Regions from separate parts of the Actinoplanes sp. NPDC051388 genome, predicted to be linked through region 2. Evidence: riboswitches for the same ligand, from Rfam matches in the RefSeq annotation. Region 2 holds a riboswitch; the other holds the start of a gene.
What was found. A riboswitch is a leader RNA that binds a small molecule or an ion and turns the genes downstream of it on or off. The one in region 2 is predicted to bind ZMP and ZTP.
Positions count from the first base shown of each region.

Region 1 (7,702 bases), on a different contig from region 2:
ATGTGCTCGATCCAGCCCTGCGCGCCGGAGAAGTATTCGTGGTTGCCGGTCACGTAGACCCGGGCCAGGGCGGCGCGCACGTCGCCGAGCGGCGCGGCCTGCTCGAGGCGCTGGGCCACCTCACCGTCGGCGATGTCGCCGGTGTGCGCGACCACGTCCGGCTCGAGGCTGTTGACCACGTCGATCACGCCACGGGACCACTTCGCGCGGTTGATCGGACCGTAGTGCGTGTCGGTGAGCAGCACCACGCGCAGCCCGTCGAGGCCGGCGCCGAGGCGGGGCAGCACCACGTCGACCCGCCGGACCCGGGAGACGCGCATCGCTTCCGCGTACCCCCAGATCAGCAGGACGAGCGCGATCAGCGCGACCACCGCGGTGACGACGCGGGAGCGAACCGGATCGGCGACCCCGGCGATCTGCAGCACGAGCCGGAGCACGTTGCCGAGCAGGGACCAGACGAAGAGCACCCAGACGACGCCGAGCATGGTGTCCGCGACGATCGCCATCGAGTCGCGGTGCCGGCGGCCGTGGCCGGCGAACATCAGCACCGGGAACGTCAGCACCGCCAGCACCACGAGCACCGTGCCGGCCACGAACACCGGACGTGGCCAGTCGTTGCCCGCCCAGACGAGCGTCCACCAGGGCGTGCCGAAGAGCAGAGCCAGGATCGTCGTGATGGTCAGGCCGAACAGCACCGCACGCGGCGAGCGCCGGCGTGGCTCGGTCTCGACCGCTTCTCCAACTGACACGCCAGCAAGCATGCCACTCATCGGTACGCGGGATACACGTCCTGCTGGTCGGCGGCCCCCGGCCACTGTGCCCGCAGCCCGTCCTCGGTCGACGCGAACCACGCGGACAGCCGGGGCAGCACCTCCGCGGTGGCCTCGGCGCCCACCCGCAGCGTGTCCAGCAACTGGCCGCGCCGGGAGAAGCCCATCGGGTGCGGCGAGTCCCCGGCCAGCAGCTTCGGCACCCGGACCAGCCGCACGATGGTCCACGCGCCGACCGCCGCGGCCATGCCCTCGGCCCACGAGCGGTCGTCGGCCCGCCCGGCCGCCGCGCGATAGGCCGCCTCCACCGTCGCGCCCACCGGCGCCGGGATGCGCGCCCAGCACGGCCCGCCGTAGAACGGGAGCCGGAACTGCGCCGCGTCGAGCAGCGGATGCTGGCAGGCGGCGTCCTCGAAGTCGAGCAGGCGCATCCGGCCGTCGCGCAGCCGGCAGTTCTGCGGCGCCAGATCGCCGTTGGAGAGGGCCATCGGCCCGGATCCGAGGATCTCCAGCAGCGCGGCCACGTCGCGGTCGGCCCACCCGGTCTCCAGGAAGTGGCCGATCCTTCTCCATTGCTCGGCCACGTCGAACCAGGACGGGCCGATCTGAGCGGCCTGGTCGAGCGTCGCGGCGTGCATCCGGCCGACCGCCTCGGCCAGCGCGACGAACCCCGCGGTGGCCGCCGCCGGGTCGTCGCCGACCAGCAGGTCCTCCAGCGCCGGCCCGGAGCCGAGGTCCTCCAGCACCAGCAGGCCGGCGCTGTCGTCGGTGGCGAGCAGCCGTGGCCCGGCGTCGCAGTCCAGCTCGGCGAGCAGCAGCAACGCGGTCAGCTCGCGGCGGAAGCCCTCGCGGCGGCGCGGATCGCCGGGCGCCCGACGCATCTTCACGATCACCGTGCGGCCGTCGTCGGCGGTGCAGCGCAGCAGCCGCGGGTTCACCGCGACGGTGTTGCACCAGCCCTCGGTGACCGGCCGCGCGGACTCCAGGGTCACGCTGGCGCCGCCCGGGAGGTCCATGCGCCCGAGCCTAGGCGGGCCGGCCGGGTCAGAGCCCCATCCGCAGCGCCGCCACCCCGGCCGGTGAGAGCGGCCGGGCGGTGGCTCGCAACAGGTCGCCGTGCACGTAGGCGGGAAGCTGGCTGCCCAGCGCGCAGAGCGACGGGTAGAGGTCCAGCACGTCCCGGTGCGACAGCGCGCCGACCCCGATCAGCAGCCCGTTCACCGAGCTCGGGTTGCGGGCCAGCTCGGCGCACAGCTCCATCCGCCACTGCGGGTCGTCGACCCGGGTGGCGAACTCGCGGGCGATCCGGTTGCTCGCGGTGAACGCGAACTCCGCCGCCGCGTGCCGCCCGGACCGGGCCAGCGCGGGCGCCGGCCGCACCGCGATGCCGAGCCGCATGGCCAGCTCGGACACGCTCAGCACCTCCAGGCCGAAGCCGCAGGTGTCACAGAGCCGCTGGAAGGTGTGCGCGTGCACCAGGGTGGCCGGCCGCGGGCAGTCGCCGATCGGTCCGCAGACCGTGTCCATGATGATCTCGGCGAGGGTGCCCTCCTCGTCGAACCGCCCGACGCCGAAGAACGTCGCCGGGGTCGCGCGGTAGCGGGCCAGTGCGGCGCGTTCGGAGGCATAGCCGTCGGGGTCCACACCGATGCGGGGTACGCCGAGGTGTGCGTGGAGCTGGATGAGCCGGAACATGAGGCCGCTCCCGGGGGTAGTGCTGTGCGTCGTCTCCCGGGGATACGGACCGTGCGAGGGGACGGTTCACTCCTCACGCTGTGTGTAGGAGAAACTGCGTTCTTCGCGGTGCCCAGTCATCCGGAAGCAGTCGAAGGTTACGGCGTGTAGCGCGTAGATGCCAGCCGCGAGGAGCGCCAACATGCCGAGGAGAACCGCCGACACCGAGCCGTCGAGCGTTCGCCAGGCCACCGGCAGCGCGGTCACGCCGAGCACCGCCGCCGCCTCCGCGACCGCCTCGGCCAGCCGTCGTGCATCGATCCGTCCGGTCATGGCGGTCACCCTGCCGTGCCCGGCCGGTCGGCCGCTTCCGCCCGCGGGCAGATCCCGGTCTATGACTTTCGGCCGAGTCGATCGGGCCCGGAACCCGGTAAACCCGAAACTCGCCCGGCGGCCGGCCGATAGGGGAGTTGTCCGGTAGTGAAAGAGGAAGGAATCCGGTGACCGACACGGCCACGCCGGCCTGGGAGACCCTGCCTGCGCTGATGTACCACTCCGTGTCCGCGATCGGCGGGCCACTGGGCGACCTCGCCGTGCCTCCGGGCCGGCTGACCGAGCAGCTCACCGCGCTGACCCGGGCCGGCTACCGCCTGGTCGGGCTGAGCCAGGCGCTCGACCTGCTGGCGGCCGGTGACACCGGCAAGATGGTCGCGGTCACCTTCGACGACGGCTATCGCAACCTCCTCACCGCGGGCGTGCCGGTGCTGGCCGCGGCCGGCGCGCGGGCCACGCTCTATGCCTCCGTCGGGCACCTGGGCGAGCGCGCGGACTGGCTGGGCCGCTGGTCACCCGACTTCGGCCGGCTGCTCACCTGGGACGAGCTGGCCGAGGTGGCCGCCGCCGGGGTGGAGATCGGCAACCACGGCCTCGTCCACCACCCGCTGGACGTGCTGCCGCCCGACGTGCTGCGGGCCGAGATCGTGCGCAGTCACGACGAGCTGGAGCAGCGGCTGCAGGTGGCGGTGCGCAGCTTCGCGTACCCGCACGGGTACAACGGGCGCCGGGTGCGCGACGAGGTGCGGGCCGCCGGGCACGACAACGCCACCGAGGTCGGCCGTCGTCTGCACCGGCCCGGCGAGCACCGGTTCGCGGTGCCGCGGCTGCAGCCCATCCCGGCGCACTCCGGCGACGACCTGGTGGCGCTGGTGGCCGGCGGCGGATCGCAGCTGGTGCCGCAGGTGAAGCGGCTGGCCCAGCCGGCCTGGCGGATGGCGCGCAAGGTGGCCCAGGCGACCGGACGGACGCTGACATGATGAGCCCACTGCACCGGGCGCCGAAGCGCTACGGCCGGCGGATCTTCCTGGGGCTGGCCGGGATGGCCGCGCTGCCCACCGCGGCGGTCGTGGTGTTGCAGGCGCGGGCCAAGACACCGCCCGCCGAGGCGACGACCGGGCTCGGGCGCGATGTGCCGGCCGCCGCCACGCCGTCGCCCGGTGCGTCGGCGACCAGCGCCGCTCCCCGGATCGTCACCCGAGGCGGCGGGCCGGTGCCGTTCGTCAGCGGCAAGGCCATGCTGGGGGCGTACCTGGATCTCGACGGTCTGTCCGAGGCCGAGGCGGTCGCGTTGCGGCGCCAGCAGCTCGGGCGTGACCCGCGGATCCTGCACTCCTTCTATGCGTGGCGGGACACCCTGCCGCGCCGGATCTCGTGGCTGCCGGACGACACGTACCCGATGATCTCCTGGCGGGGCACCGACCACGCCTCGATCCTGCGCGGTGACCACGACGACCTGATCCGGCGCAATGCGCGTCAGCTGCGGCGTTTCGGCCGGCCGGTGCTGCTGCGCTGGGGCTGGGAGATGAACGGCAGCTGGTACGCCTGGGGCGGCGCCAAGAACGGCAACGACGCGTCCGGCTACGTGAGGTCGTGGAAGCACCTCCGGAAGATCTTCGCCGACCAGGGCGCCGACAACGTGTCCTGGGTGTGGAGCCCGAACTGGAACGACAGCCCGGCGGAGAGCTGGAACGCCAAGGCCCGCTACTACCCGGGCGACGACCAGGTCGACTGGGTCGGCGTGTCCGGCTACAACCTGCACCGGGAGGTCCCGGGCCGGCTGTTCCAGGCGCTCTACGACTCCTACGCGCCGACGAAGCCGATCATGATCACCGAGATCGGCTCGGTGGACCGTGGCGGCAGCACCAAGGCCGACTGGATCACCCTCGCCGGGAACTGGGTCGAGCAGCACCCGGCGATCGGCGCGCTGGTGTGGTTCGACACCGACACGCATCCCGGCTATCACGAGAAGTGGCGGATCGACACCGACGCGGAGTCGCTCGCCGCGTTCAAGGCGCTGGCGAACGACCCGCACTTCAAGGCGTAAGGGGGCCAGTCACACAGCGCGCTCCGCGGCGTCCACCGCGTTGCGGAACAGCATCGCGACCGTGGTCGGGCCGACGCCGCCGACCCGCGGGGTGATCGCGCCGGCCACCTCGGCCACCGACTCGTCCACGTCCGGCAGCAGCCGCCGGCCCTCGTAGCGCACGCCCGCGCCGACCACCGTCGCGCCCGGCCGCACGTGTTCGGGCTGGATGATGCCGGGCACGCCGGCCGCCGCGACCAGCACGTCCGCCCGGCGCGTGTAGCGCTGCCAGTCCGGCACGCCGGTGTGCACCACGGTGACCGCGGCGTTCGCGGTCGGCCGCTTCTGCGCCAGCAGCATGGCCAGCGGCCGGCCGATGGTGGCGCCGCGGCCCAGGATGACCACCTCGTGCCCGGCGACCGGGATCTCGTAGTGCGCGAGCAGCGCCTCGATGCCGGCCGGCGTGCACGGCACCGGTCCGGGCAGCCCGCTGGAGAGCCGGCCGAGGTTGAGCGGGTGCATGCCGTCGACGTCCATGTCGGGGTCGACCGTCATCAGCGCCGCGTCGTAGTCGAGGTGACCCGGGATCGGGTATTGGATCAGCAGGCCGTGCACCGCCGGATCGTCGTTGAAGCGGGCGATCGCCCGGTGCAGATCCTGCTGGGTGGCGGACGCCGGCAGGTGCTCGTGCGGCGACACGAAGCCGAGCTCGGCGGCCTGCTTCTGCTTGATCCGGATGTATCCGGCGCTGGCCGAGTCGTCGCCGACCAGGATCGTCGCCAGGGCGGGCTCGACGCCGCGCTCGCGCAGGGCGGTCGCGCGCCGGGACACGTCGGCGAGCACGGCTTTGGCCACGGGCGCGCCCGGCAGCAGCCGGGCGGTGGAGGTGTCGGACATGCGTTTCTCCCCGTGGGCACCCAGGCGGACGGCCCCCACGACGCGCTCCCCGATGGTGATCGCCATCCTCGGTGCCGCCAGTCGCGTTGAAGGAGACCAACCTACTCCGTGGCCGCGATGATGACCGCGCGGTAGGCGGCGGAGTCGCCCGCCCGGTAGAGCCCGACGGTCATCCGGGCGGCGGAGGGCAGGGTGAGGGTCACGCTCCGGTCGCCGGCGCCGGCCCCGACCGGCACTTCCGCGGTACGGGTGCCCGCCGGATCCGTCACCACCAGCGTGTACGGCCCGTCAGCCGAGACCAGCCCGGACGCGGTGACGATGACCTGTCGGGTGCCGTCCGCGGCCACCGGACCGGGCGGCGCGGCGGCGAGCGTGGTGACGGTGACCCGGTAGCTGTCCGCCGAGCTCCGGAAGGACAGCCAGCCGGCCCCACCCAGCACCGCCACCACCAGCAGCATCGGCAGCAGCTGCCGGACCAGCCTGCGGGTTGGCACCCGCTGCTCCGGCGACCGCGGCGCGAACGGTCCGGGCAGCTTGCGCAGCGGGTCGGCGTCCCCGATGACCGGAATCGGCTTGGTCGCCGGGCCGTCCTCGTCGTCCTCGTCCTCGCCCTGCCAGACCCGCTCGGGCACCGCCTCGAGCAGCAGCACGACCAGGGTGATCCCGGCCGTGGCCAGGGTCCAGGTGATCCGGTCCAGCGGGAAGCCGGCCACGAAGACGCCCAGCCCGGCGACGATCATCGTGGCCATGCTCAGCGCCGGCGCCAGCACGGTCCGCTCGACCGCGCTGAGCGTGCGGTAGCGGAAGATCAGCGCGTTCAGCGCCAGGCCCGGCAGCAGGAAGGCGAGCAGCAGCCCGCCCGGCACGGCCAGCACCGGCGGCCCGGCGAGCGCGGCGGCCGCCGACACGGCGGTGGCGATCGCGGTCAGCACGGGGCCGGAGACGAGCGTGGAAAGGGCCCGCGCGCGCAGCTCGGTGGCGTTCACTGGTCGGTTCCCATCCGGTAGATCCGGACCGTGCCGTTGTCGTAGAGCCGGTCCACGTCGATCAGCGAGTCGAACTTGCCCAGCTGCCGGGTGGTCAGCGGCTCGGTGATGAGGCCGGCCCGCGGGTCGTTCTCGAAGTACGCGTCGCTCTCCGGCAGCTGGGTGCTCAGCCGCTGGTCCACCACCAGATAGTTGAGGTGCAGGTCGGCGACCAGGTCGTCGTCGGCCAGGCTCCACGAGTCGGCGTAGTAGAGCGGGCCGACCTCGCGCACCGGGTCCTGCCGGCCGTAGGTCGAGGCCAGCGACACCGACGTCACGTCGCCGCCGACCCGGTTGCCCGGGCCGAGCACGTCGCGTTGCCACTCGGCGGCGTCCACGCCGTACGCGTCCACCGACCGCTCGAACCCGCCCGCCAGATAGGGACCCGGCAGCAGCGAGCCCAGCGGCGGCCAGCCACCGGCCCGCGCGCCGATCATCAGCAGGGTGACCAGCGCGGAGCCGGCCAGCACCCGGATCACCAGGCTGCGCCCGGTCCCCGGCGGGGTGGACAGCGCCGGGGCCACCCAGTGCCGGCGGCCGGCGGTGTCCCGGGACGGCAGGATCTGCACCGCCCGGACCAGCGCGATGGCCGCGATGATCGAGATCGGCACGTAGGTGAACGTGGACAGCCGGCCGGCGATCTCCGGGCCGTTCTGCCCGAGGAACCGCACCGCGTTGCCGCCGAAGAACACCGCGCCGCCGATCAGCGCCGCCCACCGCCAGGTGTCCCGGTCCTGCCGCGTCACCATGTCCCGGCCCACCGCGACGAACAGCACGAACAGCCCGATCAGGCCGGTGGCCTGCAGCGCCAGTTGGGCGATCGACACCGGCGCGCTCGCCGAGGCCGCGCTCTGCTGCCCGTTCACCAGAGTCTGCACGGTGGTGATCACCTGCTGGACCGGCTCCTCGAGGTAGCCGATCACGTCGGTGGCGACCAGCAGGATCCAGGTCGCGGTCACGCCCAGCGCGATCACCGC
Region 1 is NZ_JBVJIP010000009.1:258,990-266,691, forward strand. It holds gene ACZ6TI_RS23990 (metallophosphoesterase) at 1-749, opposite strand, end outside; gene ACZ6TI_RS23995 (phosphotransferase family protein) at 767-1,786, opposite strand; gene ACZ6TI_RS24000 (hypothetical protein) at 1,815-2,465, opposite strand; gene ACZ6TI_RS24005 (hypothetical protein) at 2,532-2,777, opposite strand; gene ACZ6TI_RS24010 (polysaccharide deacetylase family protein) at 2,945-3,757, shown strand; gene ACZ6TI_RS24015 (glycoside hydrolase family 26 protein) at 3,757-4,824, shown strand; gene ACZ6TI_RS24020 (bifunctional 5,10-methylenetetrahydrofolate dehydrogenase/5,10-methenyltetrahydrofolate cyclohydrolase) at 4,834-5,700, opposite strand; ZMP/ZTP riboswitch at 5,712-5,795, opposite strand; gene ACZ6TI_RS24025 (hypothetical protein) at 5,802-6,686, opposite strand; gene ACZ6TI_RS24030 (hypothetical protein) at 6,683-7,702, opposite strand, start outside.
Region 1: another riboswitch for ZMP and ZTP. It lies ahead of ACZ6TI_RS24020 (bifunctional 5,10-methylenetetrahydrofolate dehydrogenase/5,10-methenyltetrahydrofolate cyclohydrolase); the one in region 2 lies ahead of ACZ6TI_RS08365 (glycine hydroxymethyltransferase).

Region 2 (7,702 bases):
GGAGCGCTCCAGGAAGGCGTCGCTGCGGTCCATCCGGGAGACCTCGCGGGCGAACGCCTCCTCGACCCGGTTGCTCAGATCGACCGGCTCGCTGAACTCGCCGGCCTCGCGCTGATCGAGGACCCGCTCGCGGGCGGTGGCGTGCGCCTCCCGGGTGTCCGCCAGAGAGTCCCGTTTGTTGCCCTCGCGTTCGCGTTTCTCGGCCGCGACCTCCCGCTCGGCGACCAGGGCCTCCCGCGCGTGCAGCACCTCCTGGCGCGCGGCCAGGTCACGCTCGACGCCGGCCAGCCGCTCCTGCCGGGCGTCCAGCAACCGGTCACGACTCTCCAGCTCGCGTTCGCGGTCGTCGAGATGACGGTCCCGCGCATTCCAACGCTCGTCAGGGAACACGTCTGATCCTCACACAGTCGCCGTCAGTCCTGGACACGGTCTCGTACCCACCGTCCGCTCGGCGCGAAACTCACCCTCGCGGGGGCCCGCGGACGGCCGCTCGCCGATAGCTTGGGCGGCATGGAACGCACGATGCACGCCTGGCGGATCGAGGATCGGGAGTACCGGCGGCAGGAGTCGCGGCGCGGGCGGCGGCACGCCTTCACGTCGCTCGTGCCGGAGCGCACCGCCCTGGTGGTGGTCGACATGGTGCCGTTCTTCGCGGAGGAGTTCGGATATGTCCGGGGCATCGTGCCGAACATCGCCCGGCTCGCCGCCGAACTGCGCGCGGCGGGTGGCACGGTCGCCTGGGTGCTGCCCGGGGCGGGTGAGCCTTCGGCGCTGGCCGAGGACTTCTTCGGGCCCGGGTTCGCCGAGGCGTTCCGCACCAGCGGCGGCGAGGGCCCGCTGCGGTCGCGGCTGTGGCACGAGTTCGAGGTGCACGACGCCGATCTGGTGCTGGAGAAGTTCGCGGCGAGCGCCTTCTTCCCCGGCAAGTCGCCGCTCCCCGGCCTGCTGGAAGAGCGCGGCATCGACACGGTGCTGATCACCGGCACGGTGACCAACGTGTGCTGCGAGTCCTCCGCTCGGGACGCCCGCACGATCGGCTACCGGGTGATCATGGTTGCCGACGCGAACGCGGCCCGCCGCGACGAGGACCACAACGCGGCGCTCTACACGATCTACCGGACCTTCGGCGACGTCCGCACCACCGACGAGGTGATCTCGCTGATCCGGGCGCCGATGACCGCCTTCGAGGTCGTCGGCGAGCTGGACGCGCCGCCGCTGGTGCTGCTGCACGGGCTCGGCGGCGATGGCCGCGACTGGCGGCCGGTGCTGCCCGCGCTGGCCGAGAAGCATCGCGTGCACGTTCTCGACCTGCGCGGACACGGCCGGAGCCCGCACCCCGGGCACTACTCCTTCGAGCTGATGCGCGACGACGTGCTGGCCTACCTGGAGGCCGCCGGCCTCGAGCGCTGCGCGCTGGCCGGCCATTCGATGGGCGGCGTGGTCGCCATGCTGGTGGGGCAGGCCGCGCCGGACCGGCTCAGCCACCTCGTGCTCGAGGACGCGCCGATCCTGCGGCCGGGCGACCTCGAGCGTCCGCCGCTCCCCCCGCCGGACGAGCCGACGCCGTTCGACTTCGCCGCGGTCAACGCGATCCGGGCCCAGCTCGACGACCCCGACCCGGCCGGCTGGGAGAACGCCTCGTCGGTCACCGTGCCGACGCTGATCATCGGCGGCGGCCCGGACAGCCAGATCCCGCAGCACCTGCACGCTGAGCTGCGGGATCACATGCCGGCCGCCACCCTGGTCACGATCGCGGCCGGGCATCACGTCCACCGCGACCAACCGGCCGAGTTCGTGGCCGCGGTCGACGCCTTCCTGACGAACTACCCCAGGTCGACCGAGGGATAGAGCGGGTAGTCGGCGAGCAGCTCGGTGGCCTGCTTGCTGACCCGGTCGGACACGGCCGGGTCGAGGGTGAACTTCGCCTTCGAGGTCGGCGAGGGCGTGGTCTGCGACAGCACCGTGTGCATCAGCTCGGCGATCTGGTCCATCTCGCCGGTGCCGAGGCCGCGCGAGGTCAGCGCCGGGGTGCCGATCCGGATGCCGGAGGTGTACCAGGCGCCGTTCGGGTCGGACGGGATCGCGTTGCGGTTGGTGACGATGCCGGAGTCGAGCAGCGCCTGCTCGGCCTGGCGGCCGGTGAGGCCGTACTTGTCGACGTCGATCAGCACCAGGTGGTTGTCGGTGCCGCCGCTGACCAGGGTCGCGCCGCGGGCGAGCAGGCCGGCCGCGAGCGCCTGGGAGTTGTCGACGATGCGCTGCGCATAATCCGCGAAGGACGGCTGACGCGCCTCGGCGAACGCGATCGCCTTGGCCGCCATGACGTGCGCGAGCGGGCCGCCGAGGACCATCGGGCAGCCGCGATCGACCTGGTCGGAGAGCTCGGGACCGCAGAGCACCGCGCCGCCGCGCGGGCCGCGCAGGCTCTTGTGCGTGGTGGTGGTGACAATGTGCGCGTGCGGGATCGGGTCGAAGTCCCCGGTGAAGACCTTGCCCGCGACAAGACCGGCGAAGTGGGCCATATCAACCATGAAGGTCGCGCCGACCTCGTCGGCGATCTCGCGCATGACGCGGAAATTCACCTTGCGGGGGTACGCGGAGTAACCACCGACGATCACCAGCGGCTTGAACTCGCGCGCCGTGGCCCGCAGTGCGTCGTAGTCGATCTGCCCGGTCGCCGGGTCCACGCCATAACTGCGCTGGTCGAACATCTTGCCGCTGATGTTCGGCCGGAAGCCGTGCGTCAGGTGGCCGCCGGCGTCCAGCGACATGCCGAGCATCCGCTGGTTGCCGAAGGCCGCCCGCAGCTCTGCCCACTCGGCGTCGGTCAGATCGTTGACCTGCCGCTTCTCGAACTTCTTGAGATGGGGCACCTCGACCCGGTCGGCCAGGATCGCCCAGTAGGCCACCAGGTTGGCGTCGATGCCGGAGTGCGGCTGGACATACGCGTATTGCGCGCCGAACAGCTCGCGGGCGTGCTCGGTGGCGACCGACTCGACGGTGTCCACGTTCTGGCAGCCGGCATAGAACCGGCGGCCGATGGTGCCTTCGGCGTATTTGTCGCTGAGCCAGTTGCCCATCGCCAGCAGCACGGCGGGCGATGCGTAGTTTTCGCTGGCGATCAGCTTGAGCGACTCGCGCTGGTCGTGCAGCTCCTTGGCGATCGCGTCGGCGATGCGGGGCTCGACCTGGCGGACGACTTCGAGGGCGGAGCGGAAAGCATTGGACTCGGCGTTCATCGGACCTCCTGCGCTTCTCGGCAAACTCAGCACGGATCAAGAGGCCCAGGCGCACGGCAGTCGTCGTCGATGACGGGACCGCTCCACGATGGTTGACCCATCCGAACACGCCAGTCACGGCCCGCGGCAAGCATACTCAGCCCTCACGGTGATCAACATGAACGGTGTCGAGATCCTGCTCATCGTCGCGATCGGCATCGAGGATCTCGATCTGCGGCAGGCCGCGCGGCACACCGGCTCTTAATTCACTGGTACGCCGGGACGGCCGTTCAGTAGGGTCGCGGGATGATCACGACGCACGCTCTGCTCGCCGGGCTCGTGACGCCCGCGCGCGGACCGCTGTCTTCGATCCGTCTGCGCGACCGGCGTCCGGCCCTGGTCGCCTAGCTCCTTTCGCCTGAGCCCGCCAGGGCCTACGTGTCCTCTTCCGTTCTTGCCTTCGCGTCCTCGCGACGGCGGACAGGACCATGGTCATGGCGCCCTCTTCTCCGCGACGTGCGCATTCCCGCGCCCGTCGTGCGTACGGTCAGAACTTCCTCTCCTCCACCGCTGCCCTGCGTCAGGTGGTCGCGGCGGCCGATCTCGAACCCGACGATCTCGTGTACGAGGTGGGCGCCGGCCGCGGCCACCTGACCTCACTGTTGCTGGCGCGGGCGGGCCGGGTGGTCGCCTTCGAGGTCGATCCCGCGGTCGCCGCCGCGCTGCCGTCGCACCCCGCTCTCGACGTGCGCATCGCCGACTTCCTCCGCGAGGACCCGCCCACGTCCTCCTTCGCGGTGGTGGGCAACATCCCCTACGCGCTCACCTCCGGGGTGGTGTCCTGGTGCCTCGGATCGGCGACCCTGCGTCACGCCACCCTGGTCACACAGCTGGAATACGCCCGCAAGCGGACCGGCGACTACGGCCGCTGGACCCGCCTGACGATCAGCACCTGGCCCACCCACTCGTGGGAGCTGGCGGGCCGGATCCCCCGCACCGCCTTCCGCCCGGTCCCCCGGGTCGACGCCGGCCTGCTGCGCCTGGTCCACCGCGACTTTCCGCTGGTCACGCCGTCGGCGATGGCGGAGTTCCGGTCGTTCGTGGAGTGCGGCTTCACCGGCGTCGGCGGCTCGCTGGCCGCGTCCCTGTCCCGGCGCTACGGCAACCGGCGGGTCACCGCGGCATTCCGGGCGAACCGGCTCTCCGCCGAGGCGCCGGTCGGCGTGGTGTGGCCGGAGCAGTGGCTGAACCTCTTCCGGCTGATCACTTGAACGTTTCCGGCGGATGGAACGTAACAGCGGGGTGTCGGTCGCCATCACACCATTTGTCGTGAGGCGGCCCGACCGGATACTGATTGTCGGCACGTCCGCAGGTCCCCGTGGAGGTTCGATGGCGCCGCTGTCCCGTCGCCATTTCTTGGCGCTAAGCGGGGCACTCGCCGTCCCGATCCCGGCCCGGCGGCCCGCCGGACTCTGGGCGCGGCCGGTGGACGACCCCGTCGCGGCCACCTATCACCGGCTGCTGCACCTGCACACCCGGTGGGTCGAGCAGCAGTGGGACCCGGCCACCGGCGCCTACCGTTCGGACGACTTCCGGTTCGCGTCGGTGCTGGGCAACGCGGTGCTGCTGCGGGCCGAGGGCTACGACGAGGCGCTGGCCGGCGTCGGCAAGAGCACGCTGCAGGAGCACACGCTGGCCACGATCGGGCGGTTCGCCGGCACGAACCGGCTGGCCGGCGGCTCGGACTGGGGCCGGCAGCTGTTCTGGGACTCGACCTTCGAGCTCTACTTCGTGCTCGCCGCCCGGCTGCTCTGGGACGACCTGGACGACCGCACCCGCACGAAGGTGTCGGCCATCGCGTCGGGGCAGGCCTCCTATGCGTACGGGCTGGCGTACGCCGACGATCCGCTCAGCGGCGACTGGACGCCGAACGGCACGGCGGGCGGACACCTCGGTGACACCAAGCTCGAGGAGATGGGCGTCTACGCGCAGGCGATCGCGCCGGGGCTGGCCTGGGGGCGGGACGACGCCGCGTTGCGCGGCCGGTTCCTGTTCTGGGCGGCCAACGCGAGCGCGCTGCCGGCCGCCGACCGGGCCAACCTGGCGCGGCTCGACGGCGTGGTGGTCAAGGACCTGAGCCGGGGGCACAACCTGCACGACACGTTCGTGGTGGAGAACCACGAATCGGTGAACCCGCACTACCAGGCGGAGTTGTGGCGCACGGCGGGCCGGGCGGCGATCCACTTCATGACGGCCGGCAAGCGGGTGCCGGACGTGCTGCTGCGGCAGCCGAACGGCGAGCAGTTGTGGCGCACGCTGCGGCTGCTGGCCAGCGACGCGGGCGAGACCGTGATGCCGATGGTGGCGGATCGATATCACCTCTATGGGCGGGACGTGCTGCCGCTCGCGTACCTGGCTCAGGTTTTGCGCGATCCGGACGCGGCGCGCGCCGAAGCCGATCTGGCCGGACGGCTCGAGCCCTACCTGCGGCACTCGCCGGAGTTTCGCCTGACCAAGTTCAGTGGCGAGGAGAAGTACGAGCCGGAGGCCCGCGCCGAGCTCGCCATCTCCTACCTGTTCCACCGCCACCGCGGCCGGCCGACCAAGCCGGTGTCGGCGCCGCAGTTCTTCGCCCGGGCGAGCGGCACCCGCGACTTCGGCGACCAGCTCGGGCTGACCGTGCACCAATCGGGTGACGCGTTCGCCGCGGCGGTGACCAAGACCGGCTTCGTGAACTTCCTGTGGCAGCCGCGACACGACAACTGGCTGATCGACACGCGCGCCGCCGCGTTCCTGCCGGCCTCGTCGCGGGCGCCGTCGGACACCTGGACCGCGGCCTATCAGCGTGTCCGGGACGGCGTCGACGCCACCGCGACCGTGCTCATCTACGGCGAGGAGTACGCGGCCTACGCGACGCTGCCGACCGGCACGGTGGTCTACGCGAGCACCGGCGTGGGCACCGACGAGGGCGCGTTGTCGCTGTTCAACCTCGAGATGCCGGGCATGCCCGGGCTCACCGGGCGGCGCACGTTCACCAGCACGACCGGCTCGATCACGCTCGACGGCAGCGCGGGCGGCGGCGGCGACGGCGGCATCGACGAGCTGCTGTTCGAGGCGCGGCCCGCTCGCTATGTGCGGATGCAGGGCCGGCAGGCGGCCAATCAGTACGGCTATTCACTGTGGACGTTCAGCGTGCTGGACGAGGCCGGCGCGGATCTGGCACAGGGCGCGCTGACCGGGGCTTCGTCGTCGGACGTGAGCTATCCGGCGTACAACGCCACCGACGGCAATCCGCAGACCCGCTGGGCGGTGGACCGCACCGAGCGCGGGCGGCAGGACAGCTGGTTCGCGGTCGATCTGGGCTCGCCGGTCACGGTCGCGGGGGTCCGGCTCTCCTGGGAGTCGGCGTACGCGACCAGATACGTGATCCAGACGTCCGAGGACGCGGTCGCCTGGTCCGACGCGGTGGTGGTGCCCGACGCCCACGAGCTGTCCGGTGGCTGGGTGGACATCGACGGCCGGGCCGGCCTGGTCACGCACGACACCGGCCGGCCGATCACGGTGTCCGCCACCGCCGTGATCGCGGCCACCGGCCCGCCCTCGCCGACACTGATCGAGGCCTATGCGCGACCCGGCGTCGACCTGGCCGCGATGGCCCGGCGCCGCATCCCGGACACCCCGCCCGGCCTGCGGGTCAGCGACGCGGACGGCTACCTGAGCGTCTTCAACCTGACGGCCGACCCGATCACCGGCGCGACCGTGACGATCCCGTCCTCGCGCCGGCTGTATCGCGGTATGCAGGTGCTCCGGAAGGACGGCCTGGCCTGGGGCGTCACGCAGCCGGCCGGCACCGGGCGGGTCGAGCCGCCACGCTTCGAGGTGCGCGGCGAGGTGCCGCTCGGCACCCGCTTCACCGTGCCCGACTCGCACCACGTGACGATCACCGCGCCGCAATCCCAGCCGGTGGCGATCGCTGTGCGATCCGGTTCCTGGTCTTCTCCGGTACGCCTGGCGGCCGGCAAGTCGACGACGCTGACCGTGCCCGGCGGCCCGGTGACCCCGACGGCCGACCTGGCCCGGGGCCGCACCACGTTCCCCACCTCACCGCTGCCCACCGGCATGACCTCCCCGGCGCGCGCGGTGGACGGCGACACCCGCACGTCGTGGCGTCCCGGCCCGACCGGCCGGATGGTGGTCGACCTCGGCGCCACCGAGTCCCTGACGATGGTCCGCCTGACCTGGACGGCCGGCCGCCGCGGCTCGATCCGCATCGAGCGCTCGACCGACGCGGTCACCTATTCGACCGTGGCCAAGGTGGCCCGGCCGGCCCGCCTGACCGAGATTCCGCTGCGCGTCTCGGCTCGCTATGTCACCGTCGTGGTCGACAACTGGCAGCCCGGCAACGCCGAGCTGACCGACTTCGCCGTCTTCGGCTGAGCCGTTTCCCTCTGGAGGTGGCGGTGCTCGCACTCGTCGTTCGTTTC
Region 2 is NZ_JBVJIP010000003.1:12,173-19,874, reverse strand. It holds gene ACZ6TI_RS08375 (hypothetical protein) at 1-390, opposite strand, end outside; gene ACZ6TI_RS08370 (isochorismatase family protein) at 511-1,848, shown strand; gene ACZ6TI_RS08365 (glycine hydroxymethyltransferase) at 1,824-3,239, opposite strand; ZMP/ZTP riboswitch at 3,276-3,367, opposite strand; gene erm (23S ribosomal RNA methyltransferase Erm) at 3,713-4,489, shown strand; gene ACZ6TI_RS08355 (discoidin domain-containing protein) at 4,704-7,655, shown strand; gene ACZ6TI_RS08350 (putative quinol monooxygenase) at 7,679-7,702, shown strand, end outside.